Regions from separate parts of the Cupriavidus sp. GA3-3 genome, predicted to be linked through region 1. Evidence: predicted binding sites of a transcription regulator. Region 1 holds the regulator's gene; each other region holds the start of a gene.
The links. Region 1 encodes sigma-54, which starts transcription at its own class of promoters, with help from an activator protein. Its sites were predicted from a motif close to TGGCANGNAANCTGCTTT; they were not measured.
Positions count from the first base shown of each region.

Region 1 (7,595 bases):
TTGACGATCTCGATGCGGTGGGTACGCCCGCGCCGGTGCGCAGGCTGCTGGAGGACCAGGCCCGCGGCGGGCTGTTCTGAGCGCCTAGAGCATGTGGTTCTGGCGCATGTAGCGGTGCACGATCTCGATGCGCATGCCGGCATCGGGCAACGCCATCAGCATCTGCTTGGCCTTGAGCGGCACCGGCAGCAACTCGCACAGCCGGTTGGCGACCCAGCTCGGGTCGTCCCACAGGTAGGGCTCGTCGAATGGCAGGCGGTCGGGTTGCTCGGCATGGAGCCGCGTGACAATGCGCCGCAGCGCATCCAGGCATTCGCCCAGCAGCTCCAGCTTGCAGTCGATGATGTCGGGAGGAAGCACCTCGGCGCGCGCAACCAGCAGGCCGTCGTCGCGGGTGTCATGGCTGACGATATGGAAGCGCTCGCGGCCGCGCGCACGGATCAAGAGCACGCCCAGCTGTTCCATGTTGCAGTCGACGATCTCCGCCAGGCAGCCGATCAGTTCCGGCACGGTGGGCTGGTCCGGCCGGGCCACTTCCTCGCCGCTTTCGATCAGGCAAACGCCGAAGGGAGTGTTGTCGCGCAGGCAGTTGCGCACCATGTCGACATAGCGCGCCTCGAACACGCGCAATGGCAGCCGTCCACCGGGAAACAGCACGGTGTGCAACGGGAACAGCGGCAGGTTGTCGAGCGTCCGCGGCGGATCTTCTGATGCCGTGGGACGGTAGAGGTCGGTCGAGGACATGCAGTGCCAGCTTGGGTATCGCGCAGCAATGGGCCAGCCGGCCAACGCGGCGTGCAGATGCCAATGATGCCAGTGGGCAGTCCCGCCTGCGTCAGCCCGCCGGTGCGAGCTCTCGGTGTCTCACCAGCACATTACCATGCGCCCGGAAGTAGTTGGCAAGCCTTTCCGCAATATAGACCGAGCGATGCTGGCCGCCGGTGCAGCCGATCGCCACGGTCAGGTAGCTGCGGTTGTCGGCAATGAAACTCGGCAGCCACTTTTCCACGTAGGCGCGGATATCCTCGGCCATCGCCAGCACCATTGGCTGGGCCTGCAGGAAGTCGATCACCGGCGTGTCGCGCCCCGTCAGCGGGCGCAAGGCCAGGTCGTAATAGGGGTTGGGCAGCGAGCGCACGTCGAACACCATGTCCGCATCGCTGGGCACGCCGTGCTTGAAGCCGAACGACTCGAATAGCAGCGTCAGCCGCTGGCTGTCGTCGCGGATCAGCTCCTTGATCCAGCTGCGCAGCGTATTGGTGCGCACATTGCTGGTGTCGATGCGGTGCGCGGCCTCGGCCAGCGGGCTCAGCAGCGCACGCTCCATCTCGATCGCTTCCATCAGCGCGGTGTCGTTGAAGGCGGGTTCACCGCCCGGGCCCGGCACGCCGTCGGTACGGACCGAGAGCGGGTGGCGGCGGCGCGTCTCGGAGTAGCGCTGCACCAGTGCGTCGGTGCTGGCGGTCAGGAACACCACCTCGACCTGGTGCTCAGCGGCCAGCGCGCGCACGGTGTCGGGCAACTGGTCGAGCGACTCGCGGCTGCGGATGTCAGTGGCGACGCCCAGGTGCGTATAGCCCTGGCTGTCGAGATAGCGGGTCAGTTCCGGGATGAACTGAGCCGGCAGGTTGTCCACGCAGTAGTAGCCTGCGTCTTCGAGCACGTTCAGTGCGACGGACTTGCCGGAACCGGATATGCCGGTGATGAGGATGATGCGCATAGCAACTGAAGCATAGCATCACGTGATGAAGGCGTCATGACACCACGCGCAAAAGCAAACATGGCGAACCTCGCGGTTCGCCATGCTTTTGTCGTCAGCTTGCGGCGCTGGTTGCGGCTCAGGCTGCCTTGGACAGGCATTCCTTCATGTAGGCCTTGTATTCGTCGCCCTTCTTGCCCTTGCCCGACTTGCTGCAGGAGGCCATTTTCTCCTGCTGGGTCTTGGACGCGCCCTTGGACAGGCATTCCTTCATGAACGCCTTGCGTTCGTCGCCCTTCTTGCCGGCGGCTTGCGTATTGCAGGCCTTCATCTTGTCCTGCTGGGCGTTGGCTGCGGGCTTGTCCGGGGTAGCCGGGGTGGCGGGCGTGGCAGGCATGGCCGGCGTTGCCGGTGCGGTGGCCGCCGGCTTGGCTGGCGTCGCGGGGGTTGCCGGCGTGGCGGTGGTCTGTGCAAAAGCGCTGGCGGCGATCATCGGGGTGACCAGCGCGCACATCGCGATCAATTTCTTCATGCTTGCTCTCCTGGGTGTGGAAAACTTCATGGCCGCGCGCCATTGCCGGCGTTGCAGCTTCCGTAACGGGCGCGATGCCCATTACAGCACAAAACGGAGCATGCCTGAAGAACGTTGACGTTCTGCGTCAACGCCGTTGTAAGCAAATGAAAACGCCGGCGCTCAGAGCAAGCGGCCCTGGCCGCGCGATACTGCATCGGCCTGCATCGCGGCGCGCTGCCGGTCCATGAAGTCGCGTAGCGTATCGATGCCGCGCAGGCGCAGGATGGTGTTGCGCACCGCGGCCTCGACCAGCACGGCCAGGTTGCGCCCGGCCGCCACCTGGATCTTGACCATGTGGATCGGCAGGCCCAGCACGTCGAGGTATTGCGAATCGAGCGGCAGCCGCTCGAACTCGCCGTCATTGCGACGCACCAACTGCACCACCAGCTTGATCTTCATCTTCCGGCGCACCGCGGTCTCACCGAAGATGGTCTTGATGTCGAGCAGGCCCAGACCGCGTACTTCAAGCAGGTTCTGCAGCAGCGGCGGGCAGCGGCCTTCAATGAAATCCGGCCCCAGGCGCACGAAGTCCACGGCATCATCGGCCACCAGCCCGTGGCCGCGCGAGATCAGTTCCAGGCCCAGTTCGCTCTTGCCCAGGCCCGATTCGCCCATGATCAGCACGCCCATGCCCAGGATGTCGAGGAATACCCCGTGCATGGTCACGCGCGGCGCGGAGATACGCGACAGGTACAGGCGCAGGTGGTCGATCACCGCGGCCGACGACACCGGCGTGGTGAACAGCGGCGTGGACGAGCGCGTGCAGCGCAGTTCCAGGTCGGGCGGCGGCTCCATGCCGTCGGCGATCACCAGGAAGGGCGGCTCCAGCAGGATCAGCTCGCCCATCTGGCGCTTGCGGGTCTCGTCGTCCAGCCGCTGGTAATAAGTGATCTCGGGCTTGCCGAGCACCTGGATGCGGTTGGGGTGGATCAGGTTCAGGTGGCCCACCAGGTCGGCGGCGGAGGTGGCTTCGCGGGCGAACTCCACATCGAAGGCGCGATCCGCACCTTCCAGGCCGGCCACCCACGAGAGTTTGATGTCGGCTGCGTTGTCGTCGAAGATGGACTGGGAGGTGACGCCGGTGAGTTCCATGCGGTATGACTGGTGGGGCGGTTTGCGAAGCGCCTTGGCGCCTGCCCGGTCTGGTGCCGGCCCGCTTGAGGGATCAGGGGATCAGGGATGCCATGCGATCAGCAACTGATGGACGGCATCGGGCGTGGGCAGCGTGGCCAGCCCTTCACGCATGTCGCGGTCGGAAAGCAGTTGCGCGATTTCGGACAGGATTTCCAGGTGCTGCTGCGTAGCCTGTTCGGGCACCAGCAGGAAGATCAGCAGCGATACCGGCTTGCCATCGGGCGATTCGAACGGAATTGGTTCGGCCAGGCGCATGAACGCGGCCAGCGGCTGCTTCAGGCCCTTGATGCGGCCGTGCGGGATTGCCACGCCGGCGCCCAGGCCGGTGGATCCAAGCGACTCGCGCGCGAACAGGTTGTCCGTCACGATGGCGCGCGCCACACCATGGTTGTTCTCGAAGAGGAGCCCGGCCTGCTCGAACACACGCTTCTTGCTGGTGACGCTGACGTCGAGGGTGATGTTGCCGGGTGGCAGCAATTTGGCCAAACGATTCATGGGCGATGCGCAGGATTTCAGTTAGCGGGCGGACCGTTCCGCCGGGCAGTGGGCTGGCTCCGGCCTGCCGTTGGCCTGGCCGGAGGCGTCCGGCCCATTATAGAGCAGCGACTACTCCCGCATTGTGCAGCGCAACGGGGCAAGCCGGTGCAGAAAGATACATGGTGATGCAATGGTGCCTCCGCGGCGGGGAGCCGGTGCACCGGGGCGGGGCACGGCCAGGATTCCCTCTCTTTGTATGGCGCAGCATACACCTTGGCGCAGCGCTTGCGAACACCCTTGCTCATTCGGGTGAAAAGCATCGGCTCCGGCGCCACAGCCGGGCCGCGCCGCCAGTGCGGGCGCGGCATGCCGGCGGCAACCGGGAACGCGAGGGCGCAAAAAAGCCGCGCTTCTTGGCGCGGCTTGCCTGTTAGATCCTGATTCAGCAGCCCGCTGCGGGGCTGCCGGGCACGGTCATTGCTGCATTTGCGCTGCGGCCATCTGGTACTTGACCGCTTCGCGGTCGTGGCCTTGCACGCGATCCTTGTAGCGGATCACCTGACGGTCCAGCTTGTCGACGAGTGCGTCGATCGCTGCATACAGGTCTTCGTGATGCGCTTCGACAAAGATGTCCTTGCCCTTGAGATGTAGATTGATTTCCGCGTACTGACGCCGGTCCTTTTCCTTATGGTTGTCGACAGAGAGCAGCACACTAACGCCAATGACTTGATCGAAATGCCTGACGATTCGCTCCAGCTTCGTTTCCACGTACTCACGCAGAGGGGGCGTGATGTCCAGGTGGTGTCCACTGATCTTGAAGTTCATAGCGCTTCTCCTTCTGAAAGAGCCTCACCAGGCAGGCGGTGGGCTCGGCTACAAAGACTTGCGGAGATTGACTGCGGGGATCTTCAGGGCTTCGCGATACTTGGCAACGGTGCGGCGTGCGACAACGAAGCCTTGTTCGCCCAGCAGTTCGGCAATGCGACTGTCGGAAAGGGGATTCCTCGGGTCTTCGGCTCCTATCAGTTGCTTGATCAAGGCGCGGATGGCCGTTGACGAAGCCGCGCCACCGGTTTCGGTGGACACGTGGCTGCCGAAGAAGTACTTCAGTTCGAAAGTACCCATCGGCGTTGCCATATATTTATTGGTCGTCACCCGGGAGATGGTTGACTCGTGTAAACCCAGTGTATCGGCAATCTCCCGCAAAACCAAGGGGCGCATGGCGATTTCGCCGTGGCTGAAAAAGTTCTTTTGACGCTCGACAATGGCCTGCGAGACACGCAGGATTGTGTCGAACCTCTGCTGGATGTTCTTGATCAGCCAGCGCGCCTCTTGCAGCTTCTGCTGCAGCCCGGCGGTGCCGGACTCACCCTTTGCGCCACGCAGGATTTGCGCATACATGTCATTGATGCGCAGCCTCGGCATCACATCCGGATTGAGCTGCGCGATCCAGCCGCCGCCACCCTTGCGCACGAACACGTCCGGCACCACGAAGTCCGCCTCCGGGCGGCTGTATGCATGGCCGGGGTAGGGCGCCAGCGAGCGGATCAGTTCGTGTGCGGACTTCAGCGCCGCTTCATCCACCTGCAGCGCCTTCTTCAGCCGCGTGTAGTCGCGTACTGCGAGCAACTCCAGGTGGTTGGTCACGATGTTCAGGGCCAGTTCGCGCTGCGGGTGCGTCAGGCGCCGCAACTGCAGGGCCAGGCACTCGGCGGCGTTGCGCGCGCCCACGCCGGGCGGGTCGAAGCTCTGCAGCAGCGTGAGGATGGCGTGGACCTCCTCGATCTCGAACTCGAGTTCTTCCGGCAACTCCGTGCAGATCTCCTCAAGCGATGCGCTCAGGTAGCCATCGTCGTCGAGCGATTCGATCAGGAAGATGGCCAGGCCCTTGTCGCGCGCCGAGATCTTCAGCGGCGTGAGCTGTTCCATCAGGTACTCGCGCAGCGTGGGCTCGGCTTCGCGCAGCTGCATCGGCGTTTTTTCGTCCTCGTCGCCCTGGGGGCGGCGGGCAAAGTCGTCCAGGCTCCACTCGCTGCTGCCATAGTCGTCGCCGTTGCCGCTGTCGCCATAGCTGTCGTCGTCAGCCGCGCCGTCGGCGCGGGCCTCGCCATTGCCCTGCGGCTCTGCCGGCGCGGGCGCCGGTGCGCTCTGCAGGTTGACCGAGCCGTCGGCCGCCACGCGCAGCGGGCTTTCGATCCAGTCGTTCTCGCGTTCGAGCAGAGGGTTTTCCGTCAGTGCCTGTTCGACCTCTTGCTGCAGTTCCAGCGTGGAAAGCTGCAGCAGCCGGATCGACTGCTGCAGTTGCGGGGTCAGGGCCAGATGCTGGGAAAGGCGGAGCTGTAGCGACGGTTTCATGCGACCTATTCTATGCGCATCTTTCCGTTGTTGGAACGGAAATTGCTATCGCTTATGCGGTCTGATCGCTGCTGGCTGTGGTAGGCCCACGTGCGCCCGCGAATAGGCCTGCCGCTCCATGGCAGGCCGCTGCATCACATGCGGAAGTTCTCGCCCAGGTAGACGCGCCGCACTGCGTCATTGGCGATGATTTCCTCGGGCTGGCCCGCGGCCAGCACCGTGCCTTCGCTGATGATGTAGGCGTGGTCGCAGATGCCGAGCGTCTCGCGCACGTTGTGGTCGGTGATCAGCACGCCGATATTGCGTGCCTTGAGGAAGCTGACGATGCGCTGGATCTCGCCCACGGCGATCGGGTCCACGCCGGCGAAGGGTTCGTCCAGCAGGATGAAGCGCGGCGACGACGCCAGCGCGCGCGCGATTTCCACGCGGCGGCGCTCGCCGCCCGACAGCGACAGCGCCGGGTTGTTGCGCAGGTGCGCGATCTGCAGGTCGTCGAGCAGCGAATCCAGGCGGCGCTCGATCTCGGCCTTGGGCAGCGGCTTGCCGTTGCTCACCTGCAGCTCCAGCACCGCGCGGATGTTCTCTTCGACGTTGAGCTTGCGGAATACCGAGGCTTCCTGCGGCAGGTACGACAGCCCCATGCGCGCGCGCTCGTGGATCGGCAGGCCGCTGATGTGGTCGCCGTCGAGCACGATATCGCCTTCGTCCAGCGCCACCAGGCCCACGATCATGTAGAAGGAGGTGGTCTTGCCCGCGCCGTTGGGCCCGAGCAGGCCAACCACCTCGCCGCTCTTCACGTCGAGCGAGACGTCCTTGACCACCGTGCGCGAGCCATAGCGTTTCTTCAGGTGGCGCACGACCAGCGTGCTGCCGCCGGCAAGGACGGTGGAGGCTTCGACGGAAGGCTTGTCGGCGATGGTTGCGGTATCGGTCATTGGCACAGTCTGGCGTTCAGGCGTTTCTGGCGCCGGCCGCATGCGATGCACGCAGCCGGCGCCAGGCGTCAGGGTTTGTTGGCAGGCGCGGGCGCCGGCTTCAGGTCCAGCGGCGAGCCGCCGCTGCCCGTGGCGCCGGCCTTCTGGTCCTGGCGCGGCGACAGCACCGCGCGCACGCGGCCGGACGGATTGGCGGCCGCGGCATCGCCGCTACCGCCGCCGGCAGCCGTGTAGAACTCCTTGCGGCTGTCGTAGGTCAGCACCGCGCCGCGGATCTCGTCGACCTGCTTGGCGCCCTGCAGGCGCGCCATGCGGGCATTGCCGATCAGCTTGGAGTACTCCTGCTTGCCGTCGTACTCGATGCGGTCGCCCCAGCCGTCGATGTATTCGTCGACGCCTTCGCGCTTCTGCCGGATGTAGG
Region 1 covers NZ_KB944502.1:152,953-160,547, reverse strand. The annotation lists gene mutY (A/G-specific adenine glycosylase) at 1-80, shown strand, start outside; gene C265_RS26225 (LON peptidase substrate-binding domain-containing protein) at 85-744, opposite strand; gene rapZ (RNase adapter RapZ) at 836-1,720, opposite strand; gene C265_RS26215 (PsiF family protein) at 1,839-2,231, opposite strand; gene hprK (HPr(Ser) kinase/phosphatase) at 2,394-3,365, opposite strand; gene ptsN (PTS IIA-like nitrogen regulatory protein PtsN) at 3,447-3,902, opposite strand; gene hpf (ribosome hibernation-promoting factor, HPF/YfiA family) at 4,359-4,709, opposite strand; gene C265_RS26195 (RNA polymerase factor sigma-54) at 4,758-6,239, opposite strand; gene lptB (LPS export ABC transporter ATP-binding protein) at 6,374-7,174, opposite strand; gene lptA (lipopolysaccharide transport periplasmic protein LptA) at 7,243-7,595, opposite strand, start outside.

Region 2 (7,595 bases), on a different contig from region 1:
ACCGCCGCCTCGGTATCGAATGGCGGTGACCCGGTCACTCACGCCGGGCTAAAACGAAGAAAGGCTCGCTTGCGCGAGCCTTTCTAAATATTGGTGCCCAGAAGAGGACTCGAACCTCCACAGTGTTGCCACCGCTAGGACCTGAACCTAGTGCGTCTACCAATTCCGCCATCTGGGCTTCGTTTCGCTGCATTGCTGCCGCGATGCGAAGAACGAAATTATGCCGAGCGCGTCAGGGACTGTCAACACCCTGACACAAAAAATTTGTGATCCTTATTGCCCGCCGCCGCGCCGCAGGAAATCCACCTGCGCCGGCCGGCCAGGCAGGTCCAGCGCAGCCATCGCCAGAGGCATGCTGGCGATGGTCTTGCCGGCACGCAGCACCCGCAGCCGCGTGGCGCGCAGGCGGATCGCCTCCACCGGGTCGCGCGCCTGCAGCAGCACCAGGTCGGCGCGGCAGCCAGGCGCCACGCCGTAGCCATCCAGCCCGAGGATCTGCGCGGGCATGGCGGTCACGGCGGCGAAGCACGCGCGCATGGCTTCCTGCCCGGTCATCTGCGCGACATGCAGCCCCATGTGCGCCACTTCCAGCATGTCGCCGGAGCCCAGGCTGTACCACGGATCCATCACACAATCGTGGCCGAACGCCACCGGCACGCCGGCCGCCAGCAACTCCGGCACCCGCGTCATGCCGCGGCGCCGCGGATAGGTATCGTGCCGCCCCTGCAGCGTGATGTTGATCAGCGGATTGGCGATTGCCGCCACGCCGGCCTCGCGCATCAGCGGGATCAGCTTGGACACGTAATAGTTGTCCATTGAATGCATCGAGGTCAGGTGCGAGCCCGCCACCCTGCCCTGCAGGCCGAGCCGCACGGTCTCGCTGGCCAGCGTCTCGATATGGCGCGACAGCGGGTCGTCGCTCTCGTCGCAATGCATGTCGACGCGCAGGCCGCGGTCCGCCGCCAGCTCGCACAGCAGCCGCACAGATTCGGCGCCCTGCGCCATGGTGCGCTCGAAATGCGGGATGCCGCCGACCACGTCGACGCCCATGTCCAGCGCGCGCTTCAGGTTGTCCAGCGCGCCGGGCGCGCGCAGCACGCCGTCCTGCGGGAACGCCACCAGCTGCAGGTCCAGGTAGGGGCGCACGCGCTCGCGCACGTGCAGCAGCGCCTCCACCGCGAGCAGCCGCGGATCGCACACGTCCACATGCGAGCGGATCGCCAGCAGCCCGCGCGCCACCGCCCAGTCGCAGTAGGCCAGCGCGCGCTCGACCAGCGCCTCCTGCGTCAGCATCGGCTTGAGCTCGCCCCACAGCGCAATGCCTTCGAGCAGCGTGCCCGACTGGTTCACGCGCGGCAGCCCGTACGACAGTGTGGCGTCCATGTGGAAGTGCGCATCGACGAACGGCGGCGTCACCAGGTGGCCGGCCGCATCGATCTCGTCGGCGGCGTGCGCGGCCAGTGCCGGCTCAACCGCGGCGATGCGGCCCGCGGCAATGCCGATATCGATGTCGGTGCGCCCGTCGGGCAGGTTGCAGTGCCGCAGGATCAGGTCGAGCATGGAGGTCTCTCAGGCAGGAGGCACGGCGATACGGCGATGTTCTCACGGCGCCGGCTCCGGCGCCACGGCGTCATGCGCGCCGGTCGGGCGCCGCGGGCTCGGGGTCGAGTCCGCAGCCGCGCAGCAGCAGCGCCACCAGGTGCTCGGTGGCCTGCGCATAGTCCCGCTGCTCCAGCTGGCTGACGCCGAGCACCGCGCATACCTGCGACTCGAAATCCGCATAGGTCTGCGTGGCCGCCCAGATCGTGAAGAACAGGTGCTGGGGGTCGACCGGCGCCATCTGGCCGCGGTCGATCCACTGCTGCACCACCGCGGCCTTGCGCGACACCAGTTCGCGCAGCACCTGCCGCAGGACCTCGCCGATCTCATGCGCGCCGTGCAGCAGTTCGTTGGCAAATACGCGCGATGCATCCGGATGACTGGCCGACAGCCGCATCTTGGCGCGGATGTATTGTTCCAGCGCCACCTGCGGCGGCAGCTCGGCGCGGATGATGTCGGTCTCCGACAGCCACAGCTGCAGCGTATGCGCCAGCACGGCGCGGTACAGCGCCTGCTTGGTGCGGAAGTAGTAATGCAGGTTGGACTTGGGCACGCCGGCGCGCACCGCGATCTCGGCCATGGTGGCGCCGGCAAAGCCCGCGCGCGCAAAGACATGCTCGGCCGCGCGCAGGATCATGGCCTGGTTCTCCTGCCGGATGCGCCCGCCCGGCGCATCGCACGCGGGCAGCGGGCGCCGCGCCGCGGCGCTGGCCTGCGTGTCCATCAGCGCGTGCCGTAGAGGCGGTCGCCGGCGTCGCCCAGCCCGGGCACGATATAGCCGTGCTCGTTGAGCGTTTCGTCGATGGCCGCGGTGACGATGCCGACCTCAGGGTGCGCCGCGCGCAGCGCGCGCAGCCCCGGCCGCGAGGCGATCAGGCACACGTACTTCATGGTGGTGACGCCGGCCTCTTTCAGGCGGTTCAGCGCGGCAATGGCCGAGTTGCCGGTGGCCAGCATCGGGTCCACCACGATCACCATGCGCTCCTGGATGTCTTCCGGCATCTTGAAGTAGTACTCGATCGGCTCCAGCGTCTCGGGGTCGCGGTACAGGCCGATATGCCCGACGCGCGCCGCCGGCAGCAGCTCCAGCATGCCGTCGATAAAGCCGTTGCCCGCGCGCAGGATCGACACCAGGCACAGCTTCTTGCCCGACAGCACCCGCGACTGCATCGGCGCGATCGGCGTGCGGATGGCGACCGTCTCCATGGCCAGGTCGCGCGTGGCTTCGTAGGTCAGCAACTGGCTGATTTCACGCACCAGCCGGCGGAAGTTGTCGGTGGTGGTGTCCTCACTGCGCACCAGGGTGACCTTGTGCTGCACCAGCGGGTGGTCGACGACCAGCACCCCGGCCAGGCCGGCAGGATCGGCATCGAGTGGTTCAACAGCGGGAACAGCGGACATGTCGTTCATGGTGACGCTCCAGATGCCAGGTTTCACACGCAATGCCTGCCGGCAAGGTCGGCCGCCTGGCGGCCGACCTTGCTCAGAACACCGTGCCGTCGCTGATGATGGCGAACGGCGGCGCGCCACCCGGGCGCCGCTTGGCGGCAATGCGGCGCCCCGCCGCCCAGGTGCCGCCTTCGAGCACGCGCGCCAGCGGGAAATTTTCTTCCTGCAAGCCAAGCGCCTGGCGCACGCCGTCGGCCACCAGGTCCAGGCCGGTCACGGTCAGCGCGCGCCATTCGACGATCACGGGCTCATCCACCGCATGCGGCACGGCGGCAAAGCCGGGGTCGCGCGGCACCATCAGCTCGAAGTCGTAGAGCAGGCCGCCGTTGCGGTATTCGGGCAGGCCCGTCAGCGCGTCCAGCCCGGTCACGGTCAGGCCGGCGTCCTCCAGCGGCTCCAGCAGCGAATAGGTCAGCCATTGCGTGAGCTTGTGGAACGGCACCAGCCCGCCCGGCGCGGCCGGATGCCGCCAGCAGTCGCCCAGCGACACGCCTTCGACAATGATCCGCCCCGGCCATACCGGCCCCAGGCCGACCAGCAGCGTGCGCAGCAGGAAGCCGGCGTCGAGGTGCCCGTTGACCGCATGCGCCTTCAGGTAGTCGTACAGGTTGCCCAGCCGTGCCGGCCGGCCGAACAGCGCCGGGGTCGCCTCCATCACCTCTCCGAGGCGGCGCAGCAGGCCGGCGCGGCCTTCCAGCCCCACCAGCGGGTTGTGCTGCGCGACCTGGAAGGCGTGGGCGATGCTGTCGGCATCGATGCGCTGCAGCCGCTCGGCGTCGGCGCGCAGCGGATCGCCCGGCGCGGCCGAGAAGCCGCCGCGCGCGAACAGGTCGAAACTGGCCACGCCCAGCCCTTCCGAGCGCGTCAGCACCAGGTCGCTGGCCGGATCGCGGTAACGCCAGTCAGGGCCGGCGCCGGCATCGAGCAATACGCTTGGAATCACCAGGTCGATGCCGATGCGGGCGCGCTCCTCGCGGTGCTCGGGCCCGCTCAGCGCGGCACGCTCGCACAGCACCTGCCACCGGTCCGCGCGCTGGTCGACGCCGGCGCTTTCAAAATGGCGCCAGCGGCTGTGGTACGGCACCTGCAGGTCAGGATAGCGCTGGCGGATGGTGCTGGCGACATAGTCGGCAATGGCATGCACGCGGTCCGGATGCCAGGTGAAAAGTTCGGACGCGCCGCTGGCCACGTTCTCGGTGACCGCCGCGCAATGCGTGCGCACCGCCTCGGCACACAGCAGCGCCGAAGCGGGATGCCCTTCCGGCACCGGGCTCAGCCAGCCGGCACCCGGCCGCATCTCGTTACCTGTGCCCTGGCGGTCCATGCCGGGCTTGCCATCCTCGGGAAACATCGTCATTCGTTCAACCCCCTGCCCTTTGCCAGGGCCAGTTCGTTCGCATCCGGCGGCGTGTAGTGCGTAAAGTAGCCCGCGGCCACCTTGGCATCGATCTCGACACGGGCGTCGGCGGGAATCAGGGTCTCGGGGATGGCCACCTGCTCGACCACCTCGATGCCCTGCGCCACCAGCGCGCCATGCTTCATGTTGCTCATCGACGCCCAGCGGTCGATGCGGCGGATGCCCAGCCAGTGGAACACATCCGGCATCAGCTCCTGGAAACGCATGTCCTGCACGCCTGCCACGCATTCGGTGCGGGCAAAGTAAGTCTCGGCACGGTCGCCGCCTACCTGCCGCTTGCGGGCGTTGTAGACCAGGAACTTGGTCACCTCGCCCAGCGCGCGGCCCTCCTTGCGGTTGTAGACCACCAGCCCGACACCGCCCTGCTGCGCCATCTCGATGCACACCTCGATGCCATGTGCCAGATACGGCCGGCAGGTACAGATGTCTGACCCGAACACATCCGATCCGTTGCATTCATCGTGCACGCGGCAGGCCACGCGGGTTTCAGGCTTGCCCAGCTGGCTCACGTCGCCGAAGAAATACAGCGTCATGCCGCCGATGGGCGGCAGGAACACCTTCAGGTCCGGCCGCGTCACCAGTTCCGGGAACATGCCGCCGGTCTGCTCGAACAGGCTGCGGCGCAGCACGCTTTCCTTGATGCCGAAACGGGCCGCCAGCCCGGGCAGATACCAGACCGGATCGACCGCAGCCTTGGTCACGCGCACATCGCCATTGGCATGGAGGATGTCGCCGTCGGGCTTGAGCCGGCCGGCCGCGATGGCCGACATCAGCTCCGGCATGTTGATATGCGCGCGGGTGACGGCGATGGTCGGGCGGATATCCACGCCGGCCGCGATGCGGTCGGCAAACACGGTGGACACCAGGTGGCCCCACGGATCCAGCGAAACTATCTTCTCCGGGTCGCCCCACTGCGGATGCGGGCCGATCGCCTCCGCCGGCGCGGTATCGGTCAGGTCGGTGCGATGGTCGCGCTGCAATGCGCCCGCGGCAACCGCCAGGGCCCGGTAGATGGCGTAGGCACCTGCGTGAGTGCCGATCACATTGCGCTGCGCCGGATTCGCCAGGCTGGCGATGACCGGCCCGCGCTCGGCCGCCGTGGGGGCGCCCCAGTGGATAGGCTCGGCCGGCTTGTCGCGGCGTGCGTGCGAGGTCAGGACGATATGGTCGGACATGGCACCCTCGGTTCCCGATGGAATCCTGACCAAATGGTCAGGTTTACGATTCCATACTAGGCAACCTTTGTGCCATCGCCCAATGCCATTTACGCGAGTGTTGCTCCGATGTGTGTGGCGCCGAACGCAAGTTTGCGCGGGCGGCATGCACGCATGGCGTGCAGGCGACGTGGCATGACGGGTGCACAAGCACCAACAAGAAGCGCGCACGGCCATGCTGGCACGGCGCCGTCCGGGAGAAGCCGTACCACCGCTGCACGGCCATGCCTGCAAACGTTACACGCTTTGCCGGCTGGCGCGGTCGCGGCCGTTGCCCAGCAGCGCACGCAGCGCCGCCAACGGCCGGGCGCTTTCGATGTAGCGATAGAACAACGCGCCGGCCACATTGCTGAGCGCCCATGCGGCAACCATGCCGAGCGCGTTCAGCACCGGCTGGCCCGGCGCCAGGTTCGACACCAGCGCGTTGACCAGCAGGCAGACCGGAAAGTGAACCAGGAACACCGAATAGGAAATGCGCCCGAAGAAGCCGATCACGCGCGCCCGCGGCCAGCGCTCCAGCCAGCCGCCGCGGCGCGCCACCGCCAGCAGCAGCGCAGTCGCCAGCGCCACCGCGATGCGCAGCCGGAAATCGAAGGCCAGCGCCGCCAACGTTACCGCGCCGAGGACCAGCAGCGGCAACACCGGGCGACCCGGGTTGGACGCCCAGTAGGCCAGCGCCCCCATGCCATAGGCGCCGAAGAAGTACAGCGCCCAGATATCCCACGCGGCATCGCGGTTGAACCAGAACAGCGATGCCACCGCCACCAGCACCACAATGCCAATGCTGACCCCGGCACCCGCCGGCGCTTTCCCGCGCGCCACGGCGCGCGCGGCCCACAGCGCACCCAGCAGCAGCGCAAACAGCTGCAGGTCGATGGCCACGTACCAGACCCCGGCCGAGAGCGCGTCGACATCGAGCACGTTATGCAGCAGCGTCACGTGCGCAAGGAACTGCAGCAGGCCGGGCGGCGCAGGGATCGAATCATGCACCATCCATTGGCGCGCCAGGGCGGCCCCGGCAATGCTGAGCAGCAGCGCCGCAGCAAAGGGCACCACCAGCTTCTGGTAGCGCCGCCACAGCACCAGCAGCGGATGCTGGCTGATTTCCAGCTGGCCATGCGGCGCCAGGCTGCGCGCGGCGAGGAAACCGCTGACCACCAGAAAGACCTGCACGGCGATGCGAGCGTAGTCGTAGAGCCAGTCCACCAGCCCCGGGGCCAGCCGATACGCGGTATCGGACATCGGGCCATAGAAGGCCAGGTGATGGAGCACGATCAACTGGGAGCTGACCGCTTTCAGGGCGTCAATGCACGGCAGGCGCGACGGACGGGGGCTCATTGTTATAGGAATGTTGCGATTGGCACGGAAGGCGCGATTCTACCTGCTTGCATCCGCTCAAATGTGGCATATGCACCACTACATATAGATTCGTTACACACTGCCCCGGCTTGTTGCGAGTTTGCAGGCACATGGCTTCATGTCTTAGCCAGCAGGCATTGGCTTATGAAAATGCTGCGCAAAACAGTCAGGGGCCAACAGGAGCCGGCATAAGGAAGTGCATACACAGGCGGCAGCTCTTTCCACGAAGCAAGGCTTGTGAGTCAGGCACGTGCCTTTATGCGTCGCGGCCCAGAATATACAGCTGTCGGGTGGATACGGGGATGTCAGGCTTGAACCACACATTCCAGGAGAGCTCTGTTGTGCGCCAGTAGCATAAGCTAGAGGCAGGATTGCTACCTGGGGTCCGCTTATGCAGCACCGCACGCTCTTCCCCCGCACCGGTCACGCCTTCCGTTGCGGCTTGGCTGAGTGCTCCCTCATCGCCCTTCTGGCCGCGGCCCTGGCGGGATGCGAGGGAGTCCCCCGGGATACCGCGGCGACACCGCCACCGCCGCGTCAGCCGATTGCGCCCAGCG
Region 2 covers NZ_KB944474.1:151,279-158,873, forward strand. The annotation lists tRNA gene C265_RS12640 (tRNA-Leu) at 92-178, opposite strand; gene C265_RS12645 (amidohydrolase family protein) at 274-1,560, opposite strand; gene C265_RS12650 (TetR/AcrR family transcriptional regulator) at 1,631-2,323, opposite strand; gene upp (uracil phosphoribosyltransferase) at 2,323-3,009, opposite strand; gene C265_RS12660 (URC4/urg3 family protein) at 3,083-4,405, opposite strand; gene C265_RS12665 (GTP cyclohydrolase II) at 4,402-5,640, opposite strand; gene C265_RS12670 (acyltransferase) at 5,917-7,017, opposite strand.
Region 2: a site for sigma-54 is predicted at 5,698-5,715, ahead of C265_RS12665 (GTP cyclohydrolase II). Genes of this name have one in related genera too.

Region 3 (7,595 bases), on a different contig from region 1:
CGGCGCCGGCCAGCCGCACATGCACGCGCTGGGCATCGGGCGTACGCAGGTGGAAGGTGGTGGCCGCGTCGGAAAAGCCGGCAGAAATCGTTGATGCGTCGGGCATGGATGTTGCCTTGAAGGGATGCGGCAGTCGGGCGGCAGCCAGGCGCCGCTGCACAACGATATTCACTAACCATGCCACCCAAGGAGAGAGACATGCGCTGGACCACCCCCGCCTACACCGAGCTGCGGCTTGGCTTTGAAATCACGATGTACATCGCCAACCGCTGAGGGTGCCGCGGTGCCGCGGCGCCTGCGACCGGCGCTGCGCCGACAGGCAAGCCGCGGACCGCAAGCACAACCAACGCAGGCAGACGCCAGGCCTGGCGCCTGCCCCGTGAAGCCATGACCCAACACCAAGCGCTCACGCCATGACAAGCATCCGGGTACTGGGGTCGGCCGCCGGCGGCGGCTTTCCGCAGTGGAACTGCAACTGCCACAACTGCGACGGCGTGCGCCGCGGCACGGTGCGCGCCACGCCGCGCACGCAATCCTCGATCGCGCTGACGGGCGACGGGCCTGATGCCATCCTGGTCAATGCCTCGCCCGATATCCTGCAGCAGCTGCGCCAGGCACCCGCGCTGCAGCCCGCGCGCGCGCCGCGCGACACCGCCATCGCCGCGGTCGTGCTGATGGATGCGCAGATCGACCACGTCACCGGCCTGCTGATGCTGCGCGAACACCGCCAGGCGCTGCCGCTCTATGCCACCGCCGCCGTGCTGGACGACCTGGGCGCCGCCTTCCCGCTGACGCGCATCCTGTCGCACTACTGCGGACTGCGGACGCATGCCCTGCCCTGCGACGGCACCGCGTTTTCAGTCCCGCCGCTGGACGGCCTGACACTGACGGCGATACCGCTGGAGAGCAAGGCCCCGCCCTACTCGCCCAACCGCCATGCGCCGCGCGCGGGCGACAACATCGGCCTGCGCATCGAAGACCGCCGCAGCGGCCGCAGCGCCTTCTATGCGCCCGGCCTGGGCCGCATCGACGACCACGTCTTTGCCGAGCTGCACAGCGCCGACATCGTGCTGGTCGACGGCACCTTCTGGCGCGACGACGAGATGCAGGCGCCTGGCTTCTCGGGCAAGAGCGCCGCCGACATGGGCCACCTGGCCCTGTCGGGACCCGGCGGCATGATCGAGGTCCTGGAGCGGCTGCCCGCCAGCCGCAAGATTCTTATCCATATCAACAATACCAACCCGGTGCTGGTGGAAGACTCGCCCGAGCGCGCAGAGCTGGCGCGGCATGGCATCGAGGTGGCGTACGACGGCATGGAAATCGCCCTATGACAACTGCCATCCTCCCCATCCCCCCCATCGCCTGGACCGAGGCCGAGTTCGAGGCCCGCCTGCGCGCCAGGGAAAGCGGCTACCACATCCACCATCCCTTCAACCAGCGCATGGCGGCAGGCCAGTGTTCGCCCGCGCAGATCCGCGCATGGGTGACCAACCGCTTCTACTATCAGGACAACATCCCGCTGAAGGACGCCGCCATCCTGTCCAATTGCCCCGAGCGCGACACCCGCCGCGAGTGGGTGGTGCGCATCCTTGACCACGACGGCACCGACACCCAGCCCGGCGGCATCGAGGCCTGGCTGCGCCTGGGCCAGGCGGTGGGCCTGGAGCGCGAAGCACTGCTGAGCCACCGGCACGTGCTGCCCGGGGTGCGCTTTGCCGTCGATGCCTACGTCAACTTTGCGCGCCGCGCACCGTGGCAGGAAGCCGTGTGCTCGTCGCTGACGGAGATGTTCGCGCCCGCAATCCACAAGGAACGCCTGGCCGGCTGGCCCACGCATTACCCGTGGATCGAGGCCGCCGGGCTGGACTACTTCCGCTCTCGCATTCCGCTCGCGCAGCGCGACGTGGACCATGGCCTGCGCGTGACGCTGGGCCATTTCCGCAGCGCGGCGCAACAGCAGCGCGCCCTCGACATCCTGCAGTTCAAGCTCGACGTGCTCTGGTCGATGCTCGACGCCATCCAGCAAGCCAACCCATGACAGCCAGCACGCAAGACCTCGCCAGACCGACCCTGCACCGGACCTTTCGCCTGCAATGGGAAGCCTCCCAGCAAAGCTGGGTGCTGCTGTACCCGGAAGGCATGGTCACCCTCAACGACAGCGCCGCCGCGATCCTGCAGCGCTGCGACGGCAGCCACACGCTGGACATGCTGATCGACGACCTGCAGGCCGCGTTTGGCGTGCAGGGAATCGCCCCGGAGGTACATGCCTTTGTCAAACATGCGATCGAACGCGGCTGGCTGGTCTGAGGCCGCGCCCGGCCCGCCGCTGTGGCTGCTGGCCGAGCTGACCTACCGCTGCCCGCTGCATTGCGCCTTCTGCTCCAACCCGGTGGACTATGCCCGGCATACGGCCGAGCTGAGCACCGTGCAATGGTGCGACGTGTTCAGCCAGGCGCGGGCGCTGGGCGCGGTGCAGCTCGGGCTGTCCGGCGGCGAACCACTGCTGCGCAAGGACCTTGAAGTACTGGTCAGGCATGCGCATGGCCTGGGCTTCTACACCAACCTCATCACCTCGGGCGTGGGCCTGACCGACGCCCGCCTTGCCGCCCTGCGCGACGCCGGCCTGGACCATATCCAGCTGTCGTTCCAGGACTCCACCCGCGAGCTCAACGACTTCCTGTCCAGCACCCGCACCTTCGACCTGAAGCAGCGCGTGGCGCGCATGATCAAGGCGCACGGCTATCCGATGGTGATGAACTGCGTGCTGCACCGGCATAACCTGCCGCATGTCGGCACCATCATCGAGATGGCCCTGCAGATGGGCGCCGAATACCTGGAACTGGCCAACACGCAGTACTACGGCTGGGCCTGGGAGAACCGGCTGGCGCTGCTGCCCACCCATGAGCAGCTGCGCGAGGCCGAGGCCGTGGTCCGGCAGTACCGCGCGCGCATCGGCAGGCAATGCCAGATCCTGTTCGTCGTGCCTGATTACTTCGAGGCGCGGCCCAAGAAGTGCATGAACGGCTGGGGCACCACCTTCCTTGGCGTGGCGCCGGACGGCACCGCGCTGCCCTGCCACGCGGCGCGCATGCTGCCGGGCCTGGCGCTGCCCAATGTCGCCACGCAGGGGCTGCGCGAGATCTGGACCGAAAGCGATGCCTTCCGCCGTTTCCGCGGCACGCAGTGGATGCAGGAACCCTGCCGTTCCTGCGACCAGCGCGAGCAGGACTACGGCGGCTGCCGCTGCCAGGCGTTCCTGGTCACCGGCGACGCCACCGCCACGGACCCCGTGTGCGAGCGCTCCGGCGCGCACGACAAGGTCAGCGAGATCGTGCTGCAGGGCCGGCTGGCCGTGGCGCAGGCGCGCGAGCAAGCGATGGTATTTCGCAGCGATGGCAACTCGCTGCGGCTGAGCAGCGGCCAGCGCTAAGAAAGGAAAAACCCCGGCATGGCAGGCGCCAGCCGGGGTTCCTTGCCGGCATGCCGGCATCGTCAAGACAGTCGCCGGCCTCAGCTGGCACTCAACACCCACTCCGCCAGTTTCTTCGCATCGTCCTCAGCAAGGCTGCCATGCGGCGGCATCGGAATCCGCCCCCACGCGCCCTTGCCGCCTTCGCGGATCTTCTTTGCCAGCCGCTCCGCCGCCTGGCTGTCGCCCTTGTACTTGGCAGCCACCTCGGCAAACCCCGGGCCCACCAGCTTTGACTGCATGCCATGGCAGGAAAAGCAGCCGCTCTTGTCGGCCAGGGCCTGCATGTCGGCGGCCGTGCCGGCCAGCGCCGCGCCCGGCAGCAGCGCCGACGCCACCGCCAGCGCCATCCATTCCTTCTTCATACCTGAGTCCCGTTTCATCCTGTTGCACCCGCGCCCGGCGCCCGCATCGCACCCATGATGCGATGCGGGCGCCTGGCAGTGTCATCTCCCGCCAGCTCAGCTCTTGTGCAGCTTGAACACCCACACCGAGCCGCCCTGCTCCAGGAAGTTCACGCGCTTGGCCACCTCGCCGCCCCACAGCGGCACCGCGCCGCCCCAGCCGGACACCACCGCCACGTACTGCTCGCCGTTCTCTTCCCAGGTGACCGGGGGCGCCACCACGCCGCTGCCGGTCTGGAACTGCCACAGCTCCTTGCCGGTCCTGGCGTCGGCCGCCTTCAGGTAGCCTTCCGGCGTGCCCCAGAACACCAGCCCGCCGGCGGTGGTCATCACCCCGCCCCACAGCGGCGCGCTGTTCTTGACCTCCCACATGATCTTGCCGCTCTTGGGGTTGATGGCCCGCAGCGTGCCGATATAGTCCTCGTTCAGCGGACGGATGGTGAAACCCGCGCCCAGGAAGGCAGCGCCCTTCTTGTAGCTGATGGGCTCGTTCCAGATATCCATGCCCCACTCGTTGGCGGGCACGTAGAACAGGCCGGTCTGCGGGCTGTAGGCCATCGGCTGCTGGTTCTTGCCGCCAAGGAAGCCCGGCGCGGCAAACACGGACTTGCCCTTCTTCTCGTCGCTGCCGGCGGCGGGGTCGCCGGGGCGGCCTTCGGCGATGTAGTTGGGGCGGCCGCTCTTCAGGTCGATGCCGGTGGCCCAGGTGATCTTCCTGACGAAGGGGAAGGCGTTGACCAGCTTGCCGCTGGCCGCGTCGTTGACGTAGAAGAAGCCGTTGCGGTCGGCCTTGCCGCCCATGCGCTTGCCGTCCAGGTCGAAGGTCACGAACTCATTGACGCCATCGAAATCCCAGCCGTCGTTCGGGGTGTTCTGGTAGTGCCAGGCGATCTTGCCGGTGGCGGGATCCAGCGCCACCGTCGAGGCCGAGTAGAGGTTGTCGCCCTTGCGGATATGGCTGTTCCACGGCCCCGGATTGCCGGTGCCGAAGTACACCAGCCCGGTGGCCGGATCGTAGGTGCCGCCCAGCCAGGTGGCGGCGCCGCCGGTCTTCCAGGTCTCGCCCGGCCAGCTTGCGTTGGCGGTGCCGGTCACGCCGTTCTCGGTCTTGTTGCCGTCCTTGTCGTACTTGTAGCCCATATGGCCTTCGACCACCGGCCGCGACCACACCAGCTGCCCGGTCTTGGCATCGCGTGCGTCGACCCGGCCCACCACGCCGAACTCGCCGCCCGAGATGCCGGTCAGCACCATGCCCTTGACGATCATGGGCGCCGCCGTGTACGAATAGCCGGCGGCGTAGTCCTCCAGCTTCTCCTTCCACACCACCTTGCCGGTCTTCTGGTCCAGCGCCACCAGCTGCGCATCGAGCGTGCCGAAGATCACCAGGTTGTCGTAGAGTGCCGCACCGCGGTTCACCACGTCGCAGCACGGCATGATGCCTTCGGGCAGCCGGTGCTCATACTTCCAGAGCTTGCGCCCGGTCTTCAGGTCCAGCGCATAGATGCGCGAATACGAGGCCGTCACGAACATCTTGCCGTCATGGATCAGCGGCTGCGATTCCTGCCCGCGCTGCTTCTCGCCGCCAAACGAGAACGACCACGCCGGCACCAGCTGCCCGACGTTCTTCGTATTGATGCGCGACAGCGTGGAATAGCGCTGGCCTTGCGGGCCCATGCCCCACGACAACACATCGCCGGGGCTCTTTGCGTCGTTCTCGATCATGGCATCGGTCACAGCCGCCTGCGCGGCCAGACTGGCCGCGGCAGCCGCAACCGCCATCACTACTCGTAACGTCCTCATTGCCATCTCCTCTCTTGTTTTGGGTTTCCCAGGTGCGCCACTGCGCCACCCACCAGACACGCCTTTGGCAATTCCCATGCCAGTCGCATCCCCGCACCAGCACGCCGGTTGCGGCCCGGTTGCGTGATGACGGCCGTGCCAGCGCGCAACACTGCGTTGCAGTTGCTCCAGAACTGAACAGCCCGCCTCGGCTGGCCGGCGTCAGTGGCCAAGCGCGGCTTCCTCACGCGCCGGGTAGAGATGGCCGACGTTGCGCAGGTACTCCGCGGGCATCGCGGCCCAGTGCGCGTAGGGCTGCGGCACCGGCATCGCCATGACCTCGGCCAGGTCCCGCCCTTGCGCCGCGGCCTCGCGCAGGCGCGTGTCCAGCCATTGCAGGTAGCCGCGCGTCTGCGCGATGGCCTCAGCGCCGCCGCCGGCCGCAGGCACTGGCCCGTGGCTGGGGACCAGCGCGCGCGCCCCGCTGTCGGCCAGCAGCGCCTGCAGCCGGCCCAGGCTGGCCAGCCAGCGGCCGATATCCGCGTGCGGCGTGGTCGGAATGCGTTGCCGGAACACCAGCCCGCCGGCAAAGACCACGCCCGCGCTGTGGTCCAGCACCACCAGGTCGTCGCCGGTATGGCCGTCCAGGCGCACCAGCTCCAGCGTATGGCGCCCGATCGTGAGCCGGCCCGGCGCCAGCGCGTGCGCAGCCGGCACGGGCTCGGTGCCGCGCATCCAGTCGCCGCACAGGCGGTAGAGATTGTCGGCATAAGCGGCGCCCTCGCGCCGCGCCCCGTCGATGGTGCCGGCCAGGGCGCTGCCGCCCACATCGGCATAGGCCTGGTTGCCGAAGAAATAGTCGGGATGCAGGTTCAGGTTCAGCACCAGCCGCACCGGGGCGGCCGTGACCGATGCAATCGCCTTGCGCTGCTGCTCGCCATACAGCCGCGACGGGCCGGTGTTGATGACCACCACGCCGTCGCCGGTGTCGATGAACGCCGTATTGATGATGTTGCAGCCGTTGCCGGGCGCGAAGTCGGCATTGGCGCCTTCCAGCAGCCACACGCCCGCGGCGATCTCGCGCGGGGCCAGGCGATAGTCAGGAGGCTGCAGCGCGGCCTGCTGGGCGAATGCCGCCGGCACGGGCTGGCCCGCCAGGCATAGCAGCAACCACAGTAGCAATCGCCGCTTCATGGTGACACCCGCGCCGCGATGCGGTTGCCGTTGTTGTCGTGGCCGGCCACCGTCATGCCCGGCGGCACGGCATCGCGCAGGTCGAAGGAGAAGATCGGATTCTCGGCAACCGGCTCATGCAGCGTCAGGCGCAGCAGCGGCTGCCGGGCCGCGTCGGCAAGAACCAGGGTCTCGATATAGAACGCCGGGATGCCCGCTGCCAGTCCGGTATCCATCGGATGCATCACGCGCAGCCGCACGCGTGCCGCGGCCCCGCCGAAGCCCGGGAACACGCGCGCGTCCACGCGATTGAGCGTGCGGCTCCAGCTGCCGTCGCGGCGGGTGGCGCCGGGCACCGTACAGCCCCCGCCGCCGGCATCGACCAGCACGCTGCCGACATGCCAGGTGCCATCGCGCGTGCGCGCCGCCACCCGCACCGGCGAAGCCTGTTCCAGCTTGAAGCGGAACGACAGCGACGGGCGCACCCGCAGCGGTTCGAACGCCAGCACCTCGCGGATCGGGTTGCGGTCGACCGCCACCACGATGCGATCCACTTCGCCCAGCGCCGAGGCATCGAAGGCGATCGGCACGCGCATGGGGTCTTCCGCAAACGCCGGCCCGGTCACCCTGACGCGGCTGTCGAACACCACCGGGCCAGACTGCAGCAGCTCCTTGTGGATCCAGGCCCATTGCGGCGACTGCAGCGGATCGCTGTGCGCGATGACGGCGCCCGCTGCCCCGGCAGCCGCTACCGCCGGACTGGCCAGGCC
Region 3 covers NZ_KB944470.1:178,722-186,316, reverse strand. The annotation lists gene C265_RS09925 (alpha/beta fold hydrolase) at 1-106, opposite strand, end outside; gene pqqA (pyrroloquinoline quinone precursor peptide PqqA) at 199-273, shown strand; gene pqqB (pyrroloquinoline quinone biosynthesis protein PqqB) at 414-1,331, shown strand; gene pqqC (pyrroloquinoline-quinone synthase PqqC) at 1,328-2,038, shown strand; gene pqqD (pyrroloquinoline quinone biosynthesis peptide chaperone PqqD) at 2,035-2,307, shown strand; gene pqqE (pyrroloquinoline quinone biosynthesis protein PqqE) at 2,279-3,430, shown strand; gene C265_RS09895 (c-type cytochrome) at 3,511-3,834, opposite strand; gene C265_RS09890 (PQQ-dependent methanol/ethanol family dehydrogenase) at 3,931-5,673, opposite strand; gene C265_RS09885 (quinoprotein relay system zinc metallohydrolase 1) at 5,875-6,846, opposite strand; gene C265_RS09880 (quinoprotein dehydrogenase-associated SoxYZ-like carrier) at 6,843-7,595, opposite strand, start outside.
Region 3: a site for sigma-54 is predicted at 5,738-5,755, ahead of C265_RS09890 (PQQ-dependent methanol/ethanol family dehydrogenase). Genes of this name have one in related genera too.

Region 4 (7,595 bases), on a different contig from region 1:
ATCGGGCTCGCGGTAGTTGCCGGCGCTGTCGCGCTCCACCAGCGGCGCCAGCTTCTGGCGGCTCTGCGGGTTGCTGTCGCTGCCGAGGATGCGGATGGCTTCAAGCCTCGCGTCATGCGCTGCGGGATCGGCCGGCTCGGCCAGCACCAGGTTGGCCCAGATCACGTCCAGGCTGGTGCGCAGTCCGGCATCGGCCTCGTTCTTGCGGGCGGCCTCGACCGCGGCGCGCGAGGCGCTCTCGGGCTGGTCGCGCAGCGTGGCGATGGCCTGCGCGCGCACCGCGATATCGGGCGACTGCAGCAGCAGGCTGCTGGCGGCGCTGTCGACCAGCGCGCGCAGGCTGTTGTTCAGGGTCAGGGATTCGAGCTCGTCGGCTTTCACCGCGACCGGTTTGCCGGTGACAGCATCGACGGTCTTGTCGCCATCCTGGCGCACCATGCCGATCGACGGCGCATATTGCAGCGCGTCGTCCTGCAAGGCCTTCAGGATCGGGCCGGCCTGTTCCGGCGGGGCCTTGGCCAGCGCGGTCAGCGCCGCGGTCTTGGCATCGAAATCGTCTTCGGCCAGCGGCTTCAGGTCGGCCTGCGTCAGCGCCGCGGCCCACGGCGCAGCCGCCAGCAGCAGCGCCGCCAGCAGGGCGCGCAGCCATGGCAGGATGGAAACGGATAAGGGATTGCGCATAGGTGCTGGCGAATTGCGGAATGAGTGTTTGGGGAGAAGGCAGGTGTCCATGACGAAGCGAGTGCCATCTGGCTGGCAAGCGCCAGCCCTCTCCCCCAGCCCCTCTCCCGCAAGCGGGAGAGGGGAGCCAACCGGCAGCGGGTGGCCCGGCTTACATCACCTTGTCCGGCTTGCCTTCGTTACCCGCGATGAACGGGCTCCACGGCTGCGCGCGCACCGCCTTCGGCGTCTTCCACACCACCGAGAACTGGCCGTCGCCCTTCACTTCGCCGATCATCACCGGCTTGTACAGGTGGTGGTTCTCGCCCATGGTCAGCGTGAAGCCGTCCGGTGCCTTGAAGGTCTGGCCGTACATGGCGGCGCGCACCTTGTTGGTATCGGTGGTGCCGGCCTTCTTCACGGCCTGCGCCCACATATGGATGCCCACGTAGGTGGCTTCCATCGGGTCGTTGGTCACACGCTTGTCGCCGCCGGGCAGGTTGTTGGCCTTGACCCATGCCGCCCACTGCTTGCGAAAGGCGTCGTTCTCGGGGTTCTTGACCGACATGAAGTAGTTCCATGCGGCCAGGTGGCCCACCAGTGGCTTGGTATCGATGCCGCGCAGTTCCTCCTCACCCACCGAGAACGCCACCACCGGCACGTCCTTGGCCTTCAGCCCGGCGTTGCCAAGTTCCTTGTAGAACGGCACGTTGGAGTCGCCGTTGATGGTGGAGATCACCGCGGTCTTGCCGCCCTGCGAGAACTTCTTGATATTGGCGACGATGGTCTGGTAGTCGCTGTGGCCAAACGGGGTGTAGACCTCTTCGATGTCCTTGTCGGCCACGCCCTTGCTCTTCAGGAACGCGCGCAGGATCTTGTTGGTGGTGCGCGGGTAGACGTAGTCCGTGCCCAGCAGGAAGAAGCGCTTGGCGCCGCCGCCTTCCTTGCTCATCAGGTATTCCACCGCCGGAATGGCCTGCTGGTTGGGCGCTGCACCGGTGTAGAAGACGTTCTTCGACATCTCTTCGCCTTCATACTGCACCGGGTAGAACAGCAGCGAGTTCAGCTCTTCGTAGACCGGCAGCACGGATTTGCGCGACACCGAGGTCCAGCAGCCGAAGGTCACCGCGACCTTGTCCTTGGTGATCAGCTGGCGCGCCTTTTCCGCGAACAGCGGCCAGTTCGAGGCGGGATCCACCACCACCGGCTCCAGCTTGCGCCCCAGCACGCCGCCGCTCTTGTTGATCTCGTCGATGGTCATCAGCGCCACGTCCTTCAGCGACGTCTCCGAAATGGCCATGGTGCCGGACAGCGAGTGCAGGATACCGACCTTGATCGGTTCCTTGGACTGCGCCATGGCCAGCGGGCTGGTACCGATCATTGCCGCGGCGGCTATCGCCGACAGCTTCAGCATGTCACGTCGTTGCATTTGCAGCTCCCGTTTATGGTGTTAGTCAGGGACTACGCTCCCCGGGTGATGCTTCTGCAACTAGCGTGCCATGGAGGCAGGCCGCCTGATACCCACCGCACCCCCGGCAGATGGCGTGCTGGCGCGGCGCGCAGGCGCTGCCGCCGCCCGCGATCGCGCATCCGCACCAGAGCAGTGCGGGCGGCGCACGCACCACTCCCGTGCATCTGCGCAATTCCGTGCGGGCGGCATGCGCAAGGCACCAGGCGATGCGCGTCCCCGCACCAAGGCCGGGCACCACGCCCCAAGGCAGGCGACGGGCAAAAAAAACGGGGCCCCTTGCAGGGCCCCGCTCTCGATGCCAGGACGTTGGTCCTTACATCACCATCATGTTGGCATTCAGGTTGTGCATGATCCACAGCGAACCCGCCACCACGATCACCAGGATCAGCGCCGTGAACAGCAGCGCGATCACGTTGCTGCGCTGCTCGGACGACGTGTCCAGGTGCAGGAAGTACTTCAGGTGGACCAGGATCTGGACCGCGGCCATGCCGAGGATGATCCAGAGGATGGTGCCCTTGTCCATGCTGCCGTCCATCACGAGCTTGAACGGGATCACGGTCAGGATCACGGCCAGGATGAAGCCGATTGCGTACGACTTGAAGCTGGCGTGGGTGTCATGACCCGCGTGCGAGTCGTGCGAGTCGTGGGCGCCGTGCGCCGCCGGTGCGTTGTGTTGTGCCATCACAGATGTCCCATCAGGTAGACCACGGTAAACACGCCGATCCAGACCACGTCCAGGAAGTGCCAGAACAGCGACAGGCACATCAGGCGCTTGCTCAGGGTCGGGGTGATGCCCTTCTTCGACAGTTGCCACATCAGCACGATCATCCACAGCATGCCGCTGGCGACGTGCAGGCCGTGGGTGCCGACCAGCGTGAAGAACGACGACAGGAAAGCGCTGCGGCCCGGGCCGGCGCCTTCGGCGATCAGGTGATGGAATTCGTTGATTTCCATCGCCATGAACGCCGCGCCCAGCAGGAACGTGACGCCGAGCCACACCTGCACGCGGCTCAGGCTGCGGTTCTGCAGCGAGATCATCGCCATGCCGTACGTGATCGAGGAGAACAGCAGGATGAAGGTCTCCACCAGCACGTAGTTGAGCTCGAACAGCTCCTTCGCCGACGGGCCGCCTGCCAGTTCGCCGCGCAGCACGGCGAAGGCCGCGAACAGTCCGGCGAAGATGATGCAGTCGCTCATCAGATAGATCCAGAAGCCATACACCGTATTGGCACTGGTATCGTGGTGCGCATGGTCATGGCCATGCGCGTCGGCTTTGGCCGGTGCGCCGGCCTGCGCGGGGATGCGGTCTAGGACTTGAGTCGACATGGTTCTCAGGCTTGCGAAGCAATGCGCTGCAGATGGCGCGTTTCGATCTGCTCGACCTCGGTGGCCGGCACGTAGTAGTCGATATGGTCGTCGTTGCTGCGGTGGATAAACGCCCACACCATGCCCACCAGGCCAACGATGGCCATCCACCAGATATGCCAGGTCAGGGCAAAGCCGAACACCAGGCTGAAGGCGCCGATGATGAAGCCCGCGCCCGTGTTCTTGGGCATGTGGATCTTCTCGTAGCCTTCGGTCGGCAGCGTCTCGCCACGGGCCTTCATGTCGGAGAACGCGTCCAGGTCACGCACCACCGGGGTGTGCGCGAAGTTGTAGAACGGCGGCGGCGACGAGGTGGCCCACTCCAGGGTACGGCCGCCCCACGGGTCGCCGGTCACGTCGGCCAGCTTCTTGCGGTCGCGGATCGACACCACGATCTGCAGCACCTGGAAGAAGATGCCCAGCGCCACGAACACCACGCCCACGACGGCCAGGTACAGCCACGGCGTCCAGGCCGGGTTGTCGGTGTGGTTCAGGCGGCGGGTCATGCCCATCAGGCCCAGCACGTACAGCGGCATGAAGGCGAAGTAGAAGCCGACCAGCCAGCACCAGAAGGCGCACTTGCCCAGGCGCTCGTTCAGCGTGAAGCCGAACGCCTTCGGCCACCAGTAGGTGATGCCGGCCAGGTAGCCGAACAGCACGCCGCCGATGATCACGTTGTGGAAGTGGGCGATCAGGAACAGGCTGTTGTGCAGCACGAAGTCAGCGGCCGGCACGGCCATCAGCACGCCGGTCATGCCGCCGATCACGAAGGTGATCATGAAGCCCAGCGTCCACAGCACCGGCGAGGTCATCTGGACCCGGCCGCGGTACATGGTGAACAGCCAGTTGAAGATCTTCACCCCGGTCGGGATGGAGATGATCATGGTGGTGATGCCGAAGAACGCGTTGACGTTGGCGCCCGAGCCCATCGTGAAGAAGTGGTGCAGCCACACGATGAACGACAGCACCATGATCGCGGCGGTCGCGTACACCATGCCCTTGTAGCCGAACAGCTTCTTGCCCGAGAACGTGGCGATCACTTCAGAGAAGATGCCGAACGCCGGCAGGATCAGGATGTACACCTCGGGGTGGCCCCAGATCCAGATCAGGTTCACGTACATCATGGCGTTGCCGCCACCGTCGTTCGTGAAGAAGTGGGTACCGACGTAGCGGTCCAGGCCCAGCAGCGCCAGGGTCACGGTCAGCACCGGGAAAGCGGCCACGATCAGCACGTTGGTGCACAGCGCGGTCCAGGTGAACACCGGCATGCGCATCAGCGTCATGCCCGGCGCGCGCATGCGCAGGATCGTCACCAGGAAGTTCACGCCGGTCAGCAAGGTGCCCAGGCCCGAGATCTGCAAGCTCCAGAGGTAGTAGTCCACCCCCACACCCGGGCTGAAGTCCAGTCCCGACAGCGGCGGGTAGGCCAGCCAGCCGGTCTTGGCGAATTCACCGACGCCCAGCGAGACATTGACCAGCATGGCGCCCGACACGAACAGCCAGAACGACAGCGTGTTCAGGAACGGGAACGCCACGTCGCGCGCGCCGATCTGCAGCGGCACGACCAGATTCATCAGGCCGGTCATCAGCGGCATGGCCACGAAGAAGATCATGATCACGCCGTGGGCGGTGAAGATCTGGTCGTAATGCTCGGGCGGCAGCACGCCGGTCGCGCCATTGGTGGCGAGCGCCAGCTGGGTGCGCATCATGACCGCGTCGGCGAAGCCGCGCAGCAGCATGATCAGGGCGACCAGGCAGTACATCACGCCGATCTTCTTGTGGTCGACCGAGGTGAACCACTCGTTCCAGAGGTAGCCCCACTTCTTGAAATAGGTGATCGCGCCTAGCAGCGCGGCACCGCCCAGGGCGACGCCGGCCAGAACGACCATGATGATCGGCTCATGAAACGGAATCGCCGACAAACTCAACTTGCCAAACATCATTGCTCCTAGGATTGCGCGCCCAGCGCCTTCACAGGCGTGGTCATCGACAGCTGCTCTTCACCGAGGGTGTTGCGCGACGTGCAGATCGGGCCGCCCTTGAACCCGTCGGCGGCGAGCGCCGTGCCGCTGTGGTCCATGTACTTGTGCAGGATGTTGTGGAAGAGCTTGTCTTCCACCTTGCCGTAGTACGTGACCGGCTCCTTCTCGCTGGGTTGTGCCAGCGTCTTGTAGCCTTCAACCCCCAGTTCGGTGGACGAGGCGCGAACCTTGGCGACCCACTGGTCGAACTCGTAGTTCGACATGGCGACCGCCTTGAACTTCATGCCCGAGAAGCCGCCGCCGCTGTAGTTGGCGGATACGCCGTCGTAAGAGCCGGCTTCGTTGGCGATCAGGTGGAGCTTGGTCTCCATCCCTGCCATGGCGTACACCTGGCTGCCCAGTTGCGGGATGAAGAACGAATTCATGATCGAATCCGAGGTGATCTTGAAGTTCACCGGGGTGTCGACCGGAAAGGCGATCTGGTTGACCGTGGCGATCTTCAGTTCCGGATAGATGAACAGCCACTTCCAGTTCAGCGCCACCACCTCGACGGTGACGGGCTTCTTGCTGGATTCAAGCGGCTTGTACGGGTCCAGGTCGTGCGAGGACTTCCAGGTGATGATGCCCAGCGCAATGATGATCAGGCAGGGGATCAGCCACACCACCACTTCGATCGCCGTGGAGTGCGACCAGTCCGGCTCATAGCGCGCCGAGGTATTGGACGCGCGGTACTTCCAGGCGAACACCAGCGTGAGCACGATCACCGGCAGCACCACCAGCAGCATGAGCCAGGTTGCAATCAGGATGATGTTCTTGATGTCGACGCCGACCTGCCCTTTCGGGTCGAGCAGCGTCATGTTGCAGCCGGCGAGCAGGAGCAGGCCAAGGCAAGGCAGGAACCGCGTCCAACGCGGCAGTATGGGTTTCTTCATGTCACGACTGGTTTGGTTACACCGCGCTTCGGGCAAAAGCGCGGCTAAACCGCCTGATGCTCGCGCAAGAGGCGTGGGGCTGAGGGAAAACCGGAAGGACGTGTCCTTAGCTGGCGTTGCGGTCGGGCGGCGGATCGAACGCCGGGGGACCATGCGGCCTTGCAACGCCATGAACACGGAAGGACAACTGACTGCGTGCGCTGCAGGCCCTGTAGGACCTTGCCGGCGCTGCGGCACCTGGCCGAAACCGCGAACGGTCCCGGCTCAGTACGGCGGCCGGGTAGCGTTGGAATACGAGGTTTTTGCACTTCCCGACGGACTTGCCTTCATGGCAAGCGCGGTTTTCGGCCGGGGAGCGCAACACGTAAAACATCGTGGGCGCGACTGTACCGCAACGCAACATTAGGGGTAAACCCAACGGCACAGAACACACTGTTCAGCAGAACGGACAATCGACGCGCAAATCCGCGAAGCAGCATTTGACCGGCATCAACGTCACAAATCGGTTCCTAAAAATGCAGAAAGCCGCGCATCAGGCGGCCTCCAGGGGTGCGACATGCCTGTGTGGCATATTGTCGCACCGCGTCAAAACTGCGTATCCGTCACCCGTAGCGGCGCGTGATCGACTCGGCGACACAGACCGGACGGTCGCTGCCTTCGCGCTCCACCGTGACTTCCCAGGTCGACTGTGCGCCAACCAGTTCGGGCGACTTCGGCAGCGGATCGAGACGCTCGACCTTCAGCAGCTTGATGCGCGCGCGCAGCTTGCTGCCCACCGGCACGGGTGCCGTGAAGCGCACGCGGTTCAGGCCGTAGTTGACGCCGATCTTCGACGGCATGTGCAGCGCGTTGTGCATGAACTTGGGCAGCAGCGACAGCGTCAGGAAGCCGTGCGCGATCGGGCCGCCATAGGGCGACTCCTTCTTCGCGCGCTCCACGTCGATGTGAATCCACTGGTGGTCGCCGGTGGCATCGGCAAACTGGTTGACCTGCTGCTGGGTCACCTCGATCCAGTCGCTGACCGCGACCTCCTGGCCCTGCAGGCCTTCCAGTTCTTCCAGCGATGCGATGGTACGCATGTTGATAGTCTCCTCGTGACGATAAAGTGTTCTTAAGCGGGGCGGCGGCCGTACATGCCCATGCCCTTGACGGTGCAGACCAGTTCGCCGCGCTGGTTGGTGGCTT
Region 4 covers NZ_KB944478.1:213,058-220,652, forward strand. The annotation lists gene urtB (urea ABC transporter permease subunit UrtB) at 1-681, opposite strand, end outside; gene urtA (urea ABC transporter substrate-binding protein) at 833-2,089, opposite strand; gene cyoD (cytochrome o ubiquinol oxidase subunit IV) at 2,445-2,813, opposite strand; gene cyoC (cytochrome o ubiquinol oxidase subunit III) at 2,813-3,457, opposite strand; gene cyoB (cytochrome o ubiquinol oxidase subunit I) at 3,463-5,436, opposite strand; gene cyoA (ubiquinol oxidase subunit II) at 5,445-6,410, opposite strand; gene C265_RS14815 (MaoC family dehydratase) at 7,013-7,489, opposite strand; gene C265_RS14820 (MaoC family dehydratase) at 7,522-7,595, opposite strand, start outside.
Region 4: a site for sigma-54 is predicted at 2,143-2,160, ahead of urtA (urea ABC transporter substrate-binding protein). Genes of this name have one in related genera too.